DNA from 2 places in the Paraburkholderia sabiae genome. Region 2 is predicted to be linked to the other one. Evidence: riboswitches for the same ligand, from Rfam matches in the RefSeq annotation. Region 2 holds a riboswitch; the other holds the start of a gene.
The links. Region 2 has a riboswitch for thiamine pyrophosphate ahead of thiC (phosphomethylpyrimidine synthase ThiC). Riboswitches for the same ligand answer to the same signal wherever they lie in the genome.
Positions count from the first base shown of each region.

Region 1: it holds a riboswitch for thiamine pyrophosphate, as region 2 does, so the genes downstream of both, QEN71_RS27940 (FAD-dependent oxidoreductase) here and thiC (phosphomethylpyrimidine synthase ThiC) in region 2, are expected to answer to the same signal.

Region 1 covers NZ_CP125295.1:6,210,752-6,217,793, forward strand. Annotated here, with positions in the region: gene QEN71_RS27930 (thiazole synthase) at 1-711, opposite strand, end outside; gene thiS (sulfur carrier protein ThiS) at 754-951, opposite strand; gene QEN71_RS27940 (FAD-dependent oxidoreductase) at 962-2,110, opposite strand; TPP riboswitch at 2,344-2,454, opposite strand; gene QEN71_RS27945 (ABC transporter ATP-binding protein/permease) at 2,758-4,491, shown strand; gene QEN71_RS27950 (hypothetical protein) at 4,750-5,259, shown strand; gene QEN71_RS27955 (hypothetical protein) at 5,314-5,898, shown strand; gene QEN71_RS27960 (response regulator) at 6,620-7,042, shown strand, end outside.
Region 2 covers NZ_CP125295.1:1,209,398-1,216,439, forward strand. Annotated here, with positions in the region: gene QEN71_RS05465 (L-lactate permease) at 1-169, opposite strand, end outside; gene QEN71_RS05470 (hypothetical protein) at 465-1,052, opposite strand; gene QEN71_RS05475 (glycine zipper 2TM domain-containing protein) at 1,408-1,620, opposite strand; gene thiC (phosphomethylpyrimidine synthase ThiC) at 1,906-3,837, opposite strand; TPP riboswitch at 3,942-4,069, opposite strand; gene QEN71_RS05485 (EamA family transporter) at 4,684-5,604, shown strand; gene QEN71_RS05490 (NADPH-dependent 2,4-dienoyl-CoA reductase) at 5,633-7,042, opposite strand, start outside.

The DNA of each region.
Region 1 (7,042 bases), 1.6 Mb from region 2:
TTCGACGCCCATCGCGAACGCGCGAGCCATCGTTTCGGGATGCGTGGCCTGCGACACCGCCGTGTTCAGCAGCACGCCGTCGAAGCCCCACTCCATCACCTGGCACGCATGCGACGGCACGCCGAGACCGGCATCGACGATCAGCGGCACGTCGGGCAGACGTTCGCGCAGCACGCGCAGTCCATACGGATTGACGACGCCCTTGCCGGTGCCGATCGGCGCGCCCCACGGCATCAGCGCCTCGCAGCCCGCGTCGAGCAGACGTCGGCCGATCACGAGGTCTTCCGTGCAATACGGCAGCACCTTGAAGCCGTCCTTCACCAGTTGCGCAGCCGCTTCGATCAAACCGACGGGATCGGGCTGCAGCGTGTAGTCGTCGCCGATCAGTTCGAGCTTGATCCAGTCGGTTTCGAAAACTTCGCGAGCCATGTGCGCCGTGTTGACCGCCTCGCCGACCGTCTGGCAGCCGGCCGTATTCGGCAGCAGCGGCACGCCGTGGCGCTTGAGCAGATCGAAGAAGCCGGCTTCCGCGCCGCCTTCGCTCATCTGGCGACGCAGCGCGACCGTGACCATGCCCGGCTTCGATGCCGCGATCGAATCCGACAGCGACTGCAGCGACGGATAGCGCGACGTGCCGAGCAGCACGCGGCTCTGGAAAGTGTGGCCGTACAGCGTGAGCGCGTCGGCGGGAGCGTTCGCGTGTGAGTTCATGTTTGTGTCCTTGTCAGTGACAGTGCGTCTAGCGTGACGGCTTCAGCCGCCCGCGACGGGATGCACGACGTCGAGCTTGTCGCCTGCCTGTAACGCACGCGCCGCATGCTGCGCGCGCGCGACGAAATTGCCGTTCAGCGCCACGGCGAACGGCGGCCGCGCGCCAAACGCGCTGAGCGCGTCGGCGACGGTCGCGCCTTCGGGCAGCGACAGCGGCTTCTGGTTGATCTGAATATCCATAGCGTTATGTTCAAACGTTGAGAGTGACGGCGGAGCGCGCGTGCGCGTCATCGAGCCGGAACAGTTCGCTCCAGCGCGCGTTGCGCTGCCAGTCGGCGAAACCGTCGGAATCGGCGACGCGGCCATCGAGCAGCGCCGACGCGAGCCGCACCGCTTCGCCCGCGACTTCGGGCGCGATCATGTAGCCATGCCGATACAGGCCGTTCACGCGCAGCGTGCGCGCGCCATCCCACAGCAGCACGGGACGATGGTCGGGCAGCGTCGGGCGGCACTGCGAGTTCAGTTCGAGAATGCGCGCCTCGCCGAAACCCGGATGCACCGAAAACGCCGCGCTCAGCAATTCGAGCGCCGATCGCACGCTGACGGGCGACATGTCCTCGCCCTCCACTTCCGTCGCGCCGATCACATACAGATCGTTCTGCTTCGGCGCGATATACAGCGGATAGCGCGGATGCAGCAGACGCACCGGCCGCGTCAAACCGATGCCGGGCGCGTGCACACGCGCGACTTCGCCGCGAATGCCGCGCAGCGTCGGCATCGCCGGTTTGGCGCCGAGTCCGCGGCAGTCGATCGTGATCTTTGCAGGCGGCATCGCGTTATCGTCGATGCTCGTATTCCAGTGCGTCTCGACGCCGCGCTCGGCAAGTCCCGCCGCCAGCGCCGACAGCACCTGCCGGTTGTCGAGCTGGCCTTCGTACGGCAGCAGCCAGCCTTGCGTGAAGCGGCCCGCGAGCGCCGGTTCGGACGCACCGACCTGTGCGCCTGCCAGCGCCACCAGTCCGCCGTCGAGCAGTTCGGCGGGCGCATTCGCGCGCAGGCGTCGTTCGAACAGCGGCGCCTCGGCGCGATCGCCGTGATGCCAGACGATCAGCGAGCCGTTGCGCTGGAAGAACACGGGCTCGGGCAAATGCGCGAGCAGCGTCGGCCACGTTTCCAGCGACGCCGCGCCCAGCCGCGTAATCAGCAGCTCGGCGCTGGCGGCCTCGGCGAGCGGCGCGAGCATCGCGGCCGCGACCCACGCAGCCGCGTTCGAACCGGCGGCATCGCCGCGCTCATACAGCGCGACGCGATGCCCGTCGCCCGCAAGCTGCCACGCGACGAGACGCCCGCACAGCCCGCCGCCGATCACGGCGAAATCCGGTTGAGCAGAGGTCGTCATGGTGCGGCTCCAGAGCAAACCCCGGACGTCGCAAACCGCGCGCCCACGGCGAAACGGCCGGCAAAGCCAGCAGCACTGACGCAAATAACTGAAGAATGAACGGTCATCGAATCCTATCCGTACGGCAGAAGTGCGCTCGTACCCAAGGACGAAACCGGCGGGCAAGGCCAGCCGGGCATTGGGCGCTCACGATGCAACGGGAGCGCCGACCCGGCGGAAGGAGAACTTCCAGGAAATACTTCCCGAAAACTTCCCGCGCCGGTATTACCCGGATCGGGTGCGAAGGGTTTCTCTCAGCCTCGCCGCAGCGACTGCCCGCGCACGAAGCACCCCTGTTTCGTCCAGACCATTAGACCATAAAAGCCGCGCGCGCCGCAAACCCGTACAGACCGCAATCGGCGGTGGCTGATTTTGGCGAGGTTCGCTGTGGCTCTGGCACAATGGCACGCGACAATGCGGACGGAATGCCGCGCCGTTGCAAGGCTGCTGTCGGGTTCGAGCGGCCGTGTCGGGGCGTAGTGAAACGTCCGTTTAAGTTCAGATTAAGTCGCTGCCGGAACAATCGCAGCCCGGGCCATGAACCCGCAGGCATGCAGCGGCGCAACGCATCGCGCCGCCGCCCGGGCCGACCGTATGAAAGGACGCTTATGATCGACAACTCGAAAAATCCGTCGGATATCACCGCGTGGGGCCTCATCAAGCCCTACTGGGTGTCCGAGGATCGATGGAAAGCGCGGGGACTGCTCGCGCTCGTCATCGCGATGAACATGACGATGGTCGCGGCCAACGTCTGGTTCAACAGCTGGCAGCGCACGTTCTTCGATGCGATCCAGCAGTACAACTATCCCGTCTTCAAGGAATCGCTGCTGCAGTTCACGGTCATCGCGCTCGCGCTGATCCTGCTCGGTTCGTACCGGACGTACTTCCGCCAGATGCTCGAATTCCGCTGGCGGCAGTGGCTCACGAACCGCTATCTGAACGACTGGCTCGGCGATCGCGCGTATTACCGGATCGAGCGCGACAGTCTCGCCGACAACCCCGACCAGCGGGTTTCCGCCGACCTGCAAGGGTTGGCGAGCGCAACGCTGAATCTGTCGCTCGGACTGCTGTCGACCACCGTCACGCTGTTCTCGTTCATCGTGATCCTGTGGAACCTGTCGGGCGCGCTCGCGTTCCACGTGTTCGGCACGGAGGTCTCGATTCCGGGCTACATGGTGTGGGCCGCGCTCGTCTACGCGGCGCTCGGTTCGTGGGTGACGCACAAGGTCAACCATCCGCTGGTGTCGATCAACTACCAGCAGCAGCGCGTGGAAGCCGACTTCCGTTTCTCGCTGATCCGCATTCGCGAGAACGCCGACCAGATCGCGCTGTATCAGGGCGAGCGTTCGGAAGAGCAGGCGCTCAAGGGCGTGTTCGGACACATCCGCGACAACTGGCGTCTGATCATGCGCTTCACGCGACGCTTCAATATCGTCGTGATCAGTTACTCGCAGCTGGCCATTGTCTTTCCGTACATCGCGGCCGCGCCGAAGTATTTTTCGAAGTCGATTTCGCTCGGCGTGTATCAGCAGGTGACGGGCGCATTCGGCACAGTCAGCGATTCGTTTTCCTGGTTCATCAACAATTACGATTCGCTCGCCGAATGGCGCGCTACCGTGAACCGTCTGCGGGAATTCAATCGCGTGATGCGCTCGCAACATTTGCATGAGTCGGTCGTTGAAGGCACGGCACATGGCGGCATCAACGTGCACCTGACGGACACCGATTCGATCAACGTGACGGACCTGCGTCTGCAACGCCCCGACGGCGAAGCGATGGCGAACGTCGGCTCGTTCCGTATCGCGCCGAAGTCGCGCTGGCTCGTGCGCGGTCCGTCGGGCGCGGGCAAGAGCACGCTGATGCGCACGCTCGCGGGCCTGTGGCCATTCGGCGAAGGCACGATCGAAATGCCCGCCGACGCGAAGCTGCTGTTCATCCCGCAGCGCAGTTATCTGCCCATCGGCACGCTGAAGGCGGCGCTTGCGTATCCGTCGGACGTGTCGGCGTTTTCCGACGAAGCATGCCGCGAAGTGCTAACCGTCTGCCGTCTGTCGGAGTTCGCGGACCGGCTCGGCGAATCGTCGCATTGGGAACGCTCGCTGTCGCCGGGCGAGCAGCAGCGTCTCGCGGCTGCGCGCGCGTTGCTGCAGCAGCCCGACTTCCTGTTCCTCGACGAAGCGACGAGCGCGCTCGATCCGGACAACGAAAGCAACATCTACAACGCGCTGATCGAGCGCCTGCCGAACGCGGCGATCGTGAGCGTCGCGCATCGCAAGACGCTCGAAGCGTTCCACGACCAGACGCTCTTCATCGAACGCGCGATCGAGCGCGAAGCGGCGTAAGCGACGCGGCGCTTGCATGATGCCCGTGACGGGCGCGACATCTGAAAAAGAGTCCGCGCCCGTCACGCTCAAGTCTTACGCGTCACCGAACTGACGCAACATCTCGAAAGATTTCCAAACAGCTCGAAAGCACTCTCGAAGCGCATGCGCTGTTCCGTGCTTTGCGCGCGGTCAATTCCAGCGACCATTGCATCGTGGGCCAAACGCTCCCCTGGCGCAGCCCGCGACGCATCTTCAACGTCACTGGAAATACCTGCCATGTCATTCGACCGCCGCCTTCTCTCGTTTTCCCGCTTGTCCCTTCGTTCGTCGCTTCAACTTGCACAGTCCGGCCGCAACGCCGCGCTGACGGCGACGGCCGCGCTGCTCTTCGCAACGGCCGCGAACGCCGCGCAGAGCACGCCCGTGCATCAGGCCGAACCCGCCGATGTCTGCCCGGCGCTGTCGCACATCGTGTCGTCCGCCGACTTCAAGAAGCTGCGCGACGAACCGGCTGCGAAGCTGCCGGGCGTCGATCAGATCGACGACTGCCGTGCGAGCGCGCATTCGTACGATTGCCGCTGGCGCGCGCACTGGGAAGCCGATGGCTTCGTCAACGATCCGCTCGAAGAAATCGGCGCGGACATTGCCGCGTGCTTTCCGAACGTCGTGCACGACCTCAACACGCCGACGCGCCAGCACTTCATCGTGAAGACGGCTGACCGCCGCGTGAGCGTCACGGCGAGCGTGCAAGGCCAGAACGAACTGCGTCTGCGCATCGCGCGCTAAGCGTCCGTTCGTCAGCCGACGTCACTTCAACTACGTGTTCGCGAGCCCATCGTGATTGCCCCTTCTCTCGCGCAGGTTCTGCGGATCGTGCTCGCGGCGGCATGCGTACTGTCGCTGGGCGGCTGCGCGTGGACGCTGATCACGGCCGCGGACGCGACGGGTTCCGTGATCCAGGCGGGCTACGCGATCGCGTCGAACTATTCGTCGCCGACCTTCGTCAACGGACGGCGCGCGAAGATTGGCGCCGTTTGCATCGAGGTGAACCAGATGGTGTCGGTCGGCGACTTCGTACCTGCGCTGCAACTTGCGCTTGATCGGCGCGGGATTCGCTCGGATGTTTATAACCCGGGCACGTCGCCGGCCGGGTGCGAGGCGCGTCTCGTCTATAACGCTTCTGTCGATTACGGCAAACGGTCGTTTAGCGATGAGGCTACTCAGTATCTTTCCATGATCGATCTTACTTTGATTCAGCATGGGCGGATTCTGGTTACTGCTCGATATCAGACTGGTGGGCTTGGGGTTGACCGGTTTTCTAGCGCTTCTGTGAAGCTTGATGGGTTGATCGATAAGATGGTCGTGAATCAGGTTGAGAATTTGTCGTCGCCTGAGACTATTCAGACTTCTGCTCTTGGGAATTGATTTTTCGCTAACGCGGTTTGGTTTTTTTTCTTTTGTCGTTGGCATCCGCGGTTTCGTATCGGTGCTTCATGCGTTGCCCCTGTGCGGGGCGGCACCTACTTTTCTTTGCAGCGGCAAAGAAAAGTAGGCAAAAGAAAGCCGCTTCAAACCTCCGGTGCCTGCCTGGATAACACCACGGCACACGTTCATCGAGCTGTCGCACAGCGACGCAAACACTCCGTAGAAAGCCCGCAGTCAGGCGCGCGCGGCGCGAAAGATGACATCCACTTGGAGCACATTCGGTCCGCTTGTTTTTTGCGTGTTGCCGTCGGCTTGATTGCGGCGGTATGTGCTCCAGACTGTGTGCGGGGTTTTTGCGCCGTGCGCAGTTGACTGCGGGCTTTCTACAGAGTGCGGACGTCGCTGCGCGGCCGCTCAGAGGCCGTGTGCCGTGGTGTTATCCTGGCAGGCACTGGAGGTTCAAAAGCGGCTTTCTTTTGCCTACTTTTCTTTGCCGCTGCAAAGAAAAGTAGGTGCCGCCCCGCACAGGGGCAACGCTAATAAACCGATACGAAATCGCGGACGCCAGCCACGAAACCGCAAACGCCAGCGCAGCAAAAAACAAAAAAGCAAAAACCAGAATGGCGACTAGCGTCGCAGACAAAAAAACCTCTTACAGGCGAAAGATTTGGAAAGCACCCCAACCTTCCGCGCGAAGCGCCAACTCTCTACTATCGCCTGAATGAACTCAACCATTATGGTCGTCGACGACGACCCCGTCGTCCGCGACATCGTGCGCGACTATCTGCAAGGTCGCGGCTTCACGGTCTCCGTGCTCGAAAACGGCATGGCGTTGCAGCAGGCGCTTCAGCACGAGCGGCCCGCGCTCGTCGTGCTCGACATCATGATGCCGGAGCTCGACGGCATCAGCGCACTACGCGCGCTGCGCCTCGCAGGCGACAACATCCCCGTGATCCTGCTCACCGCGCGCGCGGATGTGATCGATCGCGTGATCGGTCTCGAACTCGGCGCGGACGACTACCTCGGCAAGCCGTTCGATCCGAGCGAACTCGTCGCGCGTATCCGCAGCGTGCTGCGCCGTCGCGAAAGTGCAGCACCCAGCGCGCCGGAAAATCGCGCGCCGTATCGCTTCGGCCGCTTCGAA
Region 2 (7,042 bases):
AGCCGAAAATCGCGATCAGCAGACCGACCACGAGACCGGCCAGCGAGGCCTGCCAGGCCGGCCGTCGCGCCCAGCCAAGCAGCACGAGCACGACGATGATGGGCAATGCGGCAACGATGAACGATGGCAACAGGGAGTTGCCGATGGGCGTCAATAGCTGGTGAAACATCACGTCTCCTTCGTTGTTGTTCGATTCGACGCGAAGACTGCGCCTACGCGGCGAAGCGGCAGGGCTGGACGGATGAAGGCGGCGCCCGTCGCGTGGGAACGCTGGAGCGGGAGCGCCGTGGTACGCAATTAAACAGGTATTGCACTGGCAACCGCCAGCATAGAACGCTGGCGATTTCCGTCAAGCAGGGAAAACGAAGGAAGCTGTTGCGGGAATAGAAGCGTGGTCTCGTTCGTAGCGATGCGCGTCACGCCGTCGAAAGTCGAAGCAGGGCGGCGCGGTTCATCGCTACGGGTCAATGCGAGCGGCCGTGTCCGCCGCTCGCCCACGCGCTGCCGCCGCCCCAGCCGCCATGTCCGCCGCCCCAGCTGCCGCCGTGTCCGTAGTAGCCGTGGCCGCCGTAATAGCCGTGGTATCCGCCGTGATAGCCGCCCCAGTAGCCGTGGTGTCCGTAATATCCGTAGTGACCGCCGCAGCAACCGCCCCAGTAGCCGAAGCTCAGAGAGATCGACGGTCCCCACCAGCCCGGCCAGCCGTAGTAAGGGTAACCATACGGATAGGCCGGATACGCAACGGGATAGTAGGCCGGTGCGGCGTAGACAGGCGCGACGTCGTAGGCGGGCGGCATGCCGGCCGACGCATCGGCGGGCATCGTGAATTGCTGTTGCGTGTAGGCTTGTGCCGCGTCCCCGGGTGCGACGGGCAGTGCCTGCTGGGTTGCCGCCGTCGGCACGACAGGGTAAGCGGCGGGGTAGCCCGGATAGTATCCGTAGCCAGGATAGTAGCCGTACGGCGCGTAGTAATAGCAGCCGGACAGCGCGCCCGACAATGCCAGCGCTGCAACGGCGCTGGCGGCGCGCAACGTTGCATCGAGCGGTTTCATGACGTGCTCCTCGTAATCTCGCAGCGCCGTGTCGCGCTGCTCAATCTATTGTATTGAGCTTACGTCAGGGTTTCGATGGGCACATCGTAAAGTGGTAACCGCGTATTTCACTTGTCGCTTCACTTGCCGTTTGCACGCGCGTGCGCGCACGGCTGCGAACGACGATCATTTGCAGGACACGTCCGGCGCGTCCATGCGCGCCGGACTCTGCCCATCTCCCTTCGGCTTTCGAGTCCCGCTTATGCAGCATCGCGGAAGCGGGATCCGAGGCCGTTTGCCTGCATCGCCTTCGACGGCGATTTTGTCGTATTTCCTGTGGCTCTTGCTGCCGTATCTTTGTGCCGTATTTCGTGCGTTACTTGCCGACCTGATTGCCGATCACGCCACCGACAGCCGCACCGCCCAGCGTCGACAGCGCGTTGCCGCCGATCGCCGCGCCCGCCGCGCCGCCTACGCCCGCGCCGATCGCCGTATCGCGTTGCCGGCGGGTCATGCCGTCGCATGCGGAGAGGCTCGCCACCACGGCCACAAGCGTGGCCAGCGCACCGATTCGATGGAAGGTTTTCATGATTCGACTCCCTTATGTTTCTATCGACGGGAATCGCAAATTGCGCTCCCGATCGGGTGATTCGATGGTATCGCCGGGTGCCGTTTCTGTTTGTATGGGCTTGTCAGGAAAGTGTCGGTTTAGTAATCAAATGTTTCGCGCTCTCGAATAATCACGGCATGACGTAAAAACAACCTGCCCATTGCTCGCGAATGGCGGTAAAAAGCGCGCGCAAAAAAGCCCGCCTTCGACGACAGGCGGGCTTTGCGCTCAATGCGCATTAGCGGCAAACGTCACCAGCAAACGTCACTGACGCTGATAGATCTCCGCGCCGCTCTTGATGAACTCGACGGCCTTCACTTCCATGCCTTTCTTCAGCGCGTCGACGTCGCTCATGCCTTCCTTCGCGGCGTAGTCGCGCACGTCCTGCGTGATCTTCATCGAGCAGAAGTGCGGGCCGCACATCGAGCAGAAGTGCGCGACCTTCGCCGAATCCTTCGGCAGGGTTTCGTCGTGGAATTCACGTGCCTTGTCGGGATCGAGGCCGATGTTGAACTGGTCTTCCCAACGGAACTCGAAGCGCGCCTTGCTCAACGCGTTGTCGCGCACCTGCGCGCCCGGATGGCCCTTCGCCAGATCGGCGGCGTGCGCGGCGAGCTTGTACGTGATGATGCCCGTCTTCACGTCGTCCTTGTTCGGCAGGCCGAGGTGCTCCTTCGGCGTCACGTAGCAGAGCATCGCCGTGCCGAACCAGCCGATCATCGCAGCTCCAATGCCCGACGTGATGTGGTCGTAACCTGGCGCGATGTCCGTCGTCAGCGGTCCGAGCGTGTAGAAGGGCGCCTCGTCGCACCATTCCAGCTGCAGGTCCATGTTCTCCTTGATGAGCTGCATCGGCACATGGCCCGGACCTTCGATCATCACCTGCACGTCATGCTTCCACGCGATCTGCGTGAGTTCGCCGAGCGTCTTCAGTTCGCCGAGCTGCGCTTCGTCGTTTGCGTCGTAGATCGAGCCGGGGCGCAGGCCGTCGCCGAGCGAGAAGCTCACGTCGTACGCCTTCATGATTTCGCAGATGTCTTCGAAGTGCTCGTACAGGAACGACTCGCGATGATGCGCGAGACACCACTTCGCCATGATCGATCCGCCGCGCGACACGATGCCCGTCATCCGGTTTGCCGTAAGCGGCACGTACTGCAGACGCACGCCCGCGTGGATCGTGAAGTAGTCGACGCCTTGCTCGGCCTGTTCGATCAGCGTGTCGCGGAAGATTTCCCACGTCAGGTCTTCAGCCTTGCCGTTGACCTTTTCGAGCGCCTGATAGATCGGCACCGTGCCGATGGGAACGGGCGAATTGCGGATGATCCATTCGCGCGTCTCATGAATGTGCTTGCCCGTCGACAGATCCATCACCGTGTCGCCGCCCCAGCGGATCGCCCACGTCATCTTGTCGACTTCCTCGCCGATGGAGGACGTCACGGCCGAATTGCCGATGTTCGCGTTGATCTTCACGAGGAAGTTGCGACCGATGATCATCGGCTCGCTTTCCGGGTGATTGATGTTCGCAGGGATGATCGCGCGGCCGCGCGCGACTTCTTCGCGCACGAATTCGGGCGTGATTGCCTGCAAGCCATTCGGGCCGAATGCGCTCGCACCGAACGCCTGGCCGGGATGCTGGCGGCCCATCATCGCGGCGAGCTTCGCGCCGTTCGGCCCGCTCGTCTTCAGGCTTTCCAGATACTCGGCGCGGCGCTGGTTCTCGCGAATCGCGATGTATTCCATTTCCGGCGTGATGATGCCTTGCTTCGCGTAGTGCATCTGCGAAACATTGCGGCCGGCGACAGCGCGGCGCGGCGTGCGATGCAAACCGGGAAAGCGCAGTTGCGCGGTAGCGGGATCGGCGGCGCGCTCGCGGCCGTAATCGCTCGACAGGCCTTGCAGCGATTCCGTATCGCCGCGCGCTTCGATCCAGCGCTGGCGCAGCGCGGGCAGGCCGGCGCGGATGTCGATCTTCGCATCGGGATCGGTGTACGGGCCCGACGTGTCGTACACGTAGATGGGCGGATTCTTCTCGCCGCCGAAGCCCGTCGGCGTGTCGGCCTGCGTGATTTCACGCATCGGCACGCGGATGTCGGGTTGCGAGCCGGTCACGTAGACCTTGCGCGAGTTCGGCAGCGGCGCGACGGCGGCCTCGTCGACGTGCGCGTTCGCGGAAATGAATTTCGGGTTGGCGTTCATGCGTCTTCTCCATGCAATTGTGGGGCGTAACAGCTACGCAGGAGAACGAGACGGGGAAGTGGACCGGGTTCGCGCGAGGAGGGTGAGACGGTGCGGCAGGTGAAGCGGCGAGCCCGAACGCTTCCCTGCGCTGGCATTATCCAGATCAGGTTCAAAGGGTATTTCTCACCCACGCCATGCGGTGCCGTTCTGCTTCCCGGCGACGCACAACGCAGGACCCCCGCGTTAGCAGCGCACACGATAACCTGGCGGGGCGGGGTTTGGCAACACGTCTCGAAATTGAGGCGGCAGCGCCGGGCGACGTATCGGCCGACACGCGCAAGAAGCCCATTGCGGCTGGCTTTCATCGGGATTGCGGGGTTGTCGGGTGCCGTGTCCGCGATGCAGTCCGCAATCTCATTAATGCCCGATACGGGCCGTCATGCCGGATCACGATCGACAATTAATCAGTCAGCCTAAGCAAAACATCTGCGCGGCCGTCGCATCTGGCGATTCCCTCGAAGACGGCACCACGATCGCCACCTATTTAACCTTTTCGTCTCCCTTGCAACGAAAGTTACGATTCTCTTGCCGAAGCGTTGTCCAGATATTGCATAATGCTCGGCGGCGCGGCGTTTCGCGCCCGTTGGCTGCTGTTATTGCATTCTGCATCGAGAAAGCCATCAATTCGCGCCATTGACCTGGTGCTCACTTGCCGTCCGACAACCGTTCGACTGTCGTCTACCGTTCTACTGCCATGCCAGCCCGTTTTGCCCCTCATGCCGTGTCGTCGACGCGGCGTCTGCCGTCCCGTTCGTGCGTATTCAGCGGGGCCGCGGCCCTGGCACTGGCACGGGCGGGCTGAACGTGGCATTCAATCTTCCTGACCGTTTCCCGTTCCGCCTGCCGCAATCGCACGGCGGACAGATCGCGCTCGCGCTGGGCGTCGTCTATATCGTCTGGGGCTCGACGTACCTGGCCGTGCACGTCGCGCTCGGCTCGTTCCCGCCGCTCCTGATGTCGGGTCTGCGCAACTTTTTCGCGGGCGTGGGTCTGTTCATCTTCGCGATGCGCCGTAAGCCCGTCTGGCCGCCGCTCACGGAAATCCGCAACGCCGGGCTGGTCGGCACGATGCTGGTCGGCTTGTCGAGCGGCATGCTCGCCTACGGGATGCGCACTGTCGGTACGGGCACGGCGGCCGTGATGGTTGCGACCGTGCCGCTCTTCGCGACCGTCATCGCGGCCATCGCCGGGCGCAAGATCGCGCGAGGCGAGTGGTTCGCCGTCGGGCTCGGGCTGGTCGGCATCGCCATTCTCAGTCACGGCGACCAGTCGCAGGGCTCGGCGGGCGGCAGTCTGGCGATTCTCTGCGGCGCGCTGTTCTGGGCGGGCGGCGCACACCTCGCGTCGCGCCTGAAGCTGCCGTCGGACCTGTTTCTGTCGACGTCGCTGCAAATCGGACTCGGCGGCGCCATGTCGACGATGGTCGCGTGGGTGTCGGGCGAACGGATGATGGAGGTGCATTTCCTGCCGATGCTCGCCTTCGTGTACCTGATGCTGATCGGCACGATGGCCGCCTATGTCGCCTACGGCTTTCTGATCCGGCATACGAGCCCGATCATCGCGAGTTCCTGCATGTACGTGAACCCGGTCGTTGCCGTGGCGCTGGGCGCGCTGTTGCTCGGCGAGCCCGTGACACGCTCGACGGTCATCGCGACAGCGGTGATTCTGGCGAGCGTCGGGCTGTCATTCTGGTTCGACTTGCGGCGGCGGGCGAAACCGGCATAACGCCCGCCATCGCCGTGCCGACGCCGCGCTACAACCGCGCGGCCAGTTCAGCGCCTTCGCGGATCGCGCGCTTCGCATCGAGTTCCGCCGCCACCGACGCCCCGCCGATCACATGAAAGCGCGGCCCGCCGGCGGTGGTCGCAGCGGGCGACCCGGACGAACCAGGGTAGAGATCGCGCAACGACTCCTGTCCCGCGCACACCACGATCGTATCGACATCGAGCCACTGCTCGCTGCCCGCGCGCTCGATCAGCAGCCCGCGCTCCGCAATCTGCCGATACGTCACGCTATCGAGCATCTTCACCTTGTTGCGCACGAGCGCCGCGCGATGCACCCAGCCCGAAGTCTTGCCGAGCCCCGCGCCGAGCTTGCCCGTTTTCCGCTGCAGCAGCCAGATTTCGCGCACGGGATCGCAGACGCCCGGCGTCTTGAGACCGCCGCGCTCGCTGACGTTCAGATCGACGCCCCATTCGTCCATCCACGCTTGCCGCGACAGCGGCAGCGGCTCGTCCGCGCGATGCAGCAGGAACTCGCTGACGTCGAAGCCGATGCCGCCCGCGCCGATCACCGCGACGCGCCGCCCGACAGGCGCACCGCGCAGCACGTCGACGTACGACAGCACGTTCGGTCCGTCGATGCCCGGAATCGGCGGACGGCGCGGCACGATGCCCGTCGCGACGATCACGTCGTCGAATGGCGTGGCCGCAAGCAGCGCGGGATCTACGCGCGTGCCGAGACGCACGTCGACGCCATGCCTGCGTAGCTGGCTGTCGAAATAGCGGATCGTCTCGCTGAATTCTTCCTTGCCGGGCACGCGCATCGCCAGATTAAACTGGCCGCCGATGGTCGCCGCCGCATCGAACAGCGTCACGCGATGCCCGCGCGCGGCCGCCACCGTCGCGGCCGACAGCCCAGCCGGTCCCGCGCCGATCACGGCGACGGCGCGCGGCTTCTGATGCGCGGCGAGCGGCGTGTAGACCAGTTCGGTTTCGCGGCCCGCACGCGGATTGACGAGACAGGTCGCGCGCTTGTTCTCGAACGTGTGATCGAGGCAAGCCTGATTGCAGGCGATGCAGGTGTTGATTTCGTGCGCGCGGCCTTCGGCGGCTTTCACGACGAACTCGGGATCAGCGAGCAGCGGCCGCGCCATCGACACCAGATCGCCGGCGCCTTGCGCGAGCAGATCTTCGGCAACCTCGGGCGTGTTGATGCGGTTCGAGACGATCACGGGCACGTTGACGGCCGCTTTCAGACGTGCCGTCAACGGCGCGAACGCCGCGCGCGGCACGGACGTGACGATGGTCGGCACGCGCGCCTCATGCCAGCCGATGCCCGTGTTGAACATCGTGACGCCTGCCGCTTCGAGCGCCTGAGCGACCTGCACGGTTTCATCCCAGGTATTGCCGCCGTCGACGAGATCGATCAGCGACAGCCGGTA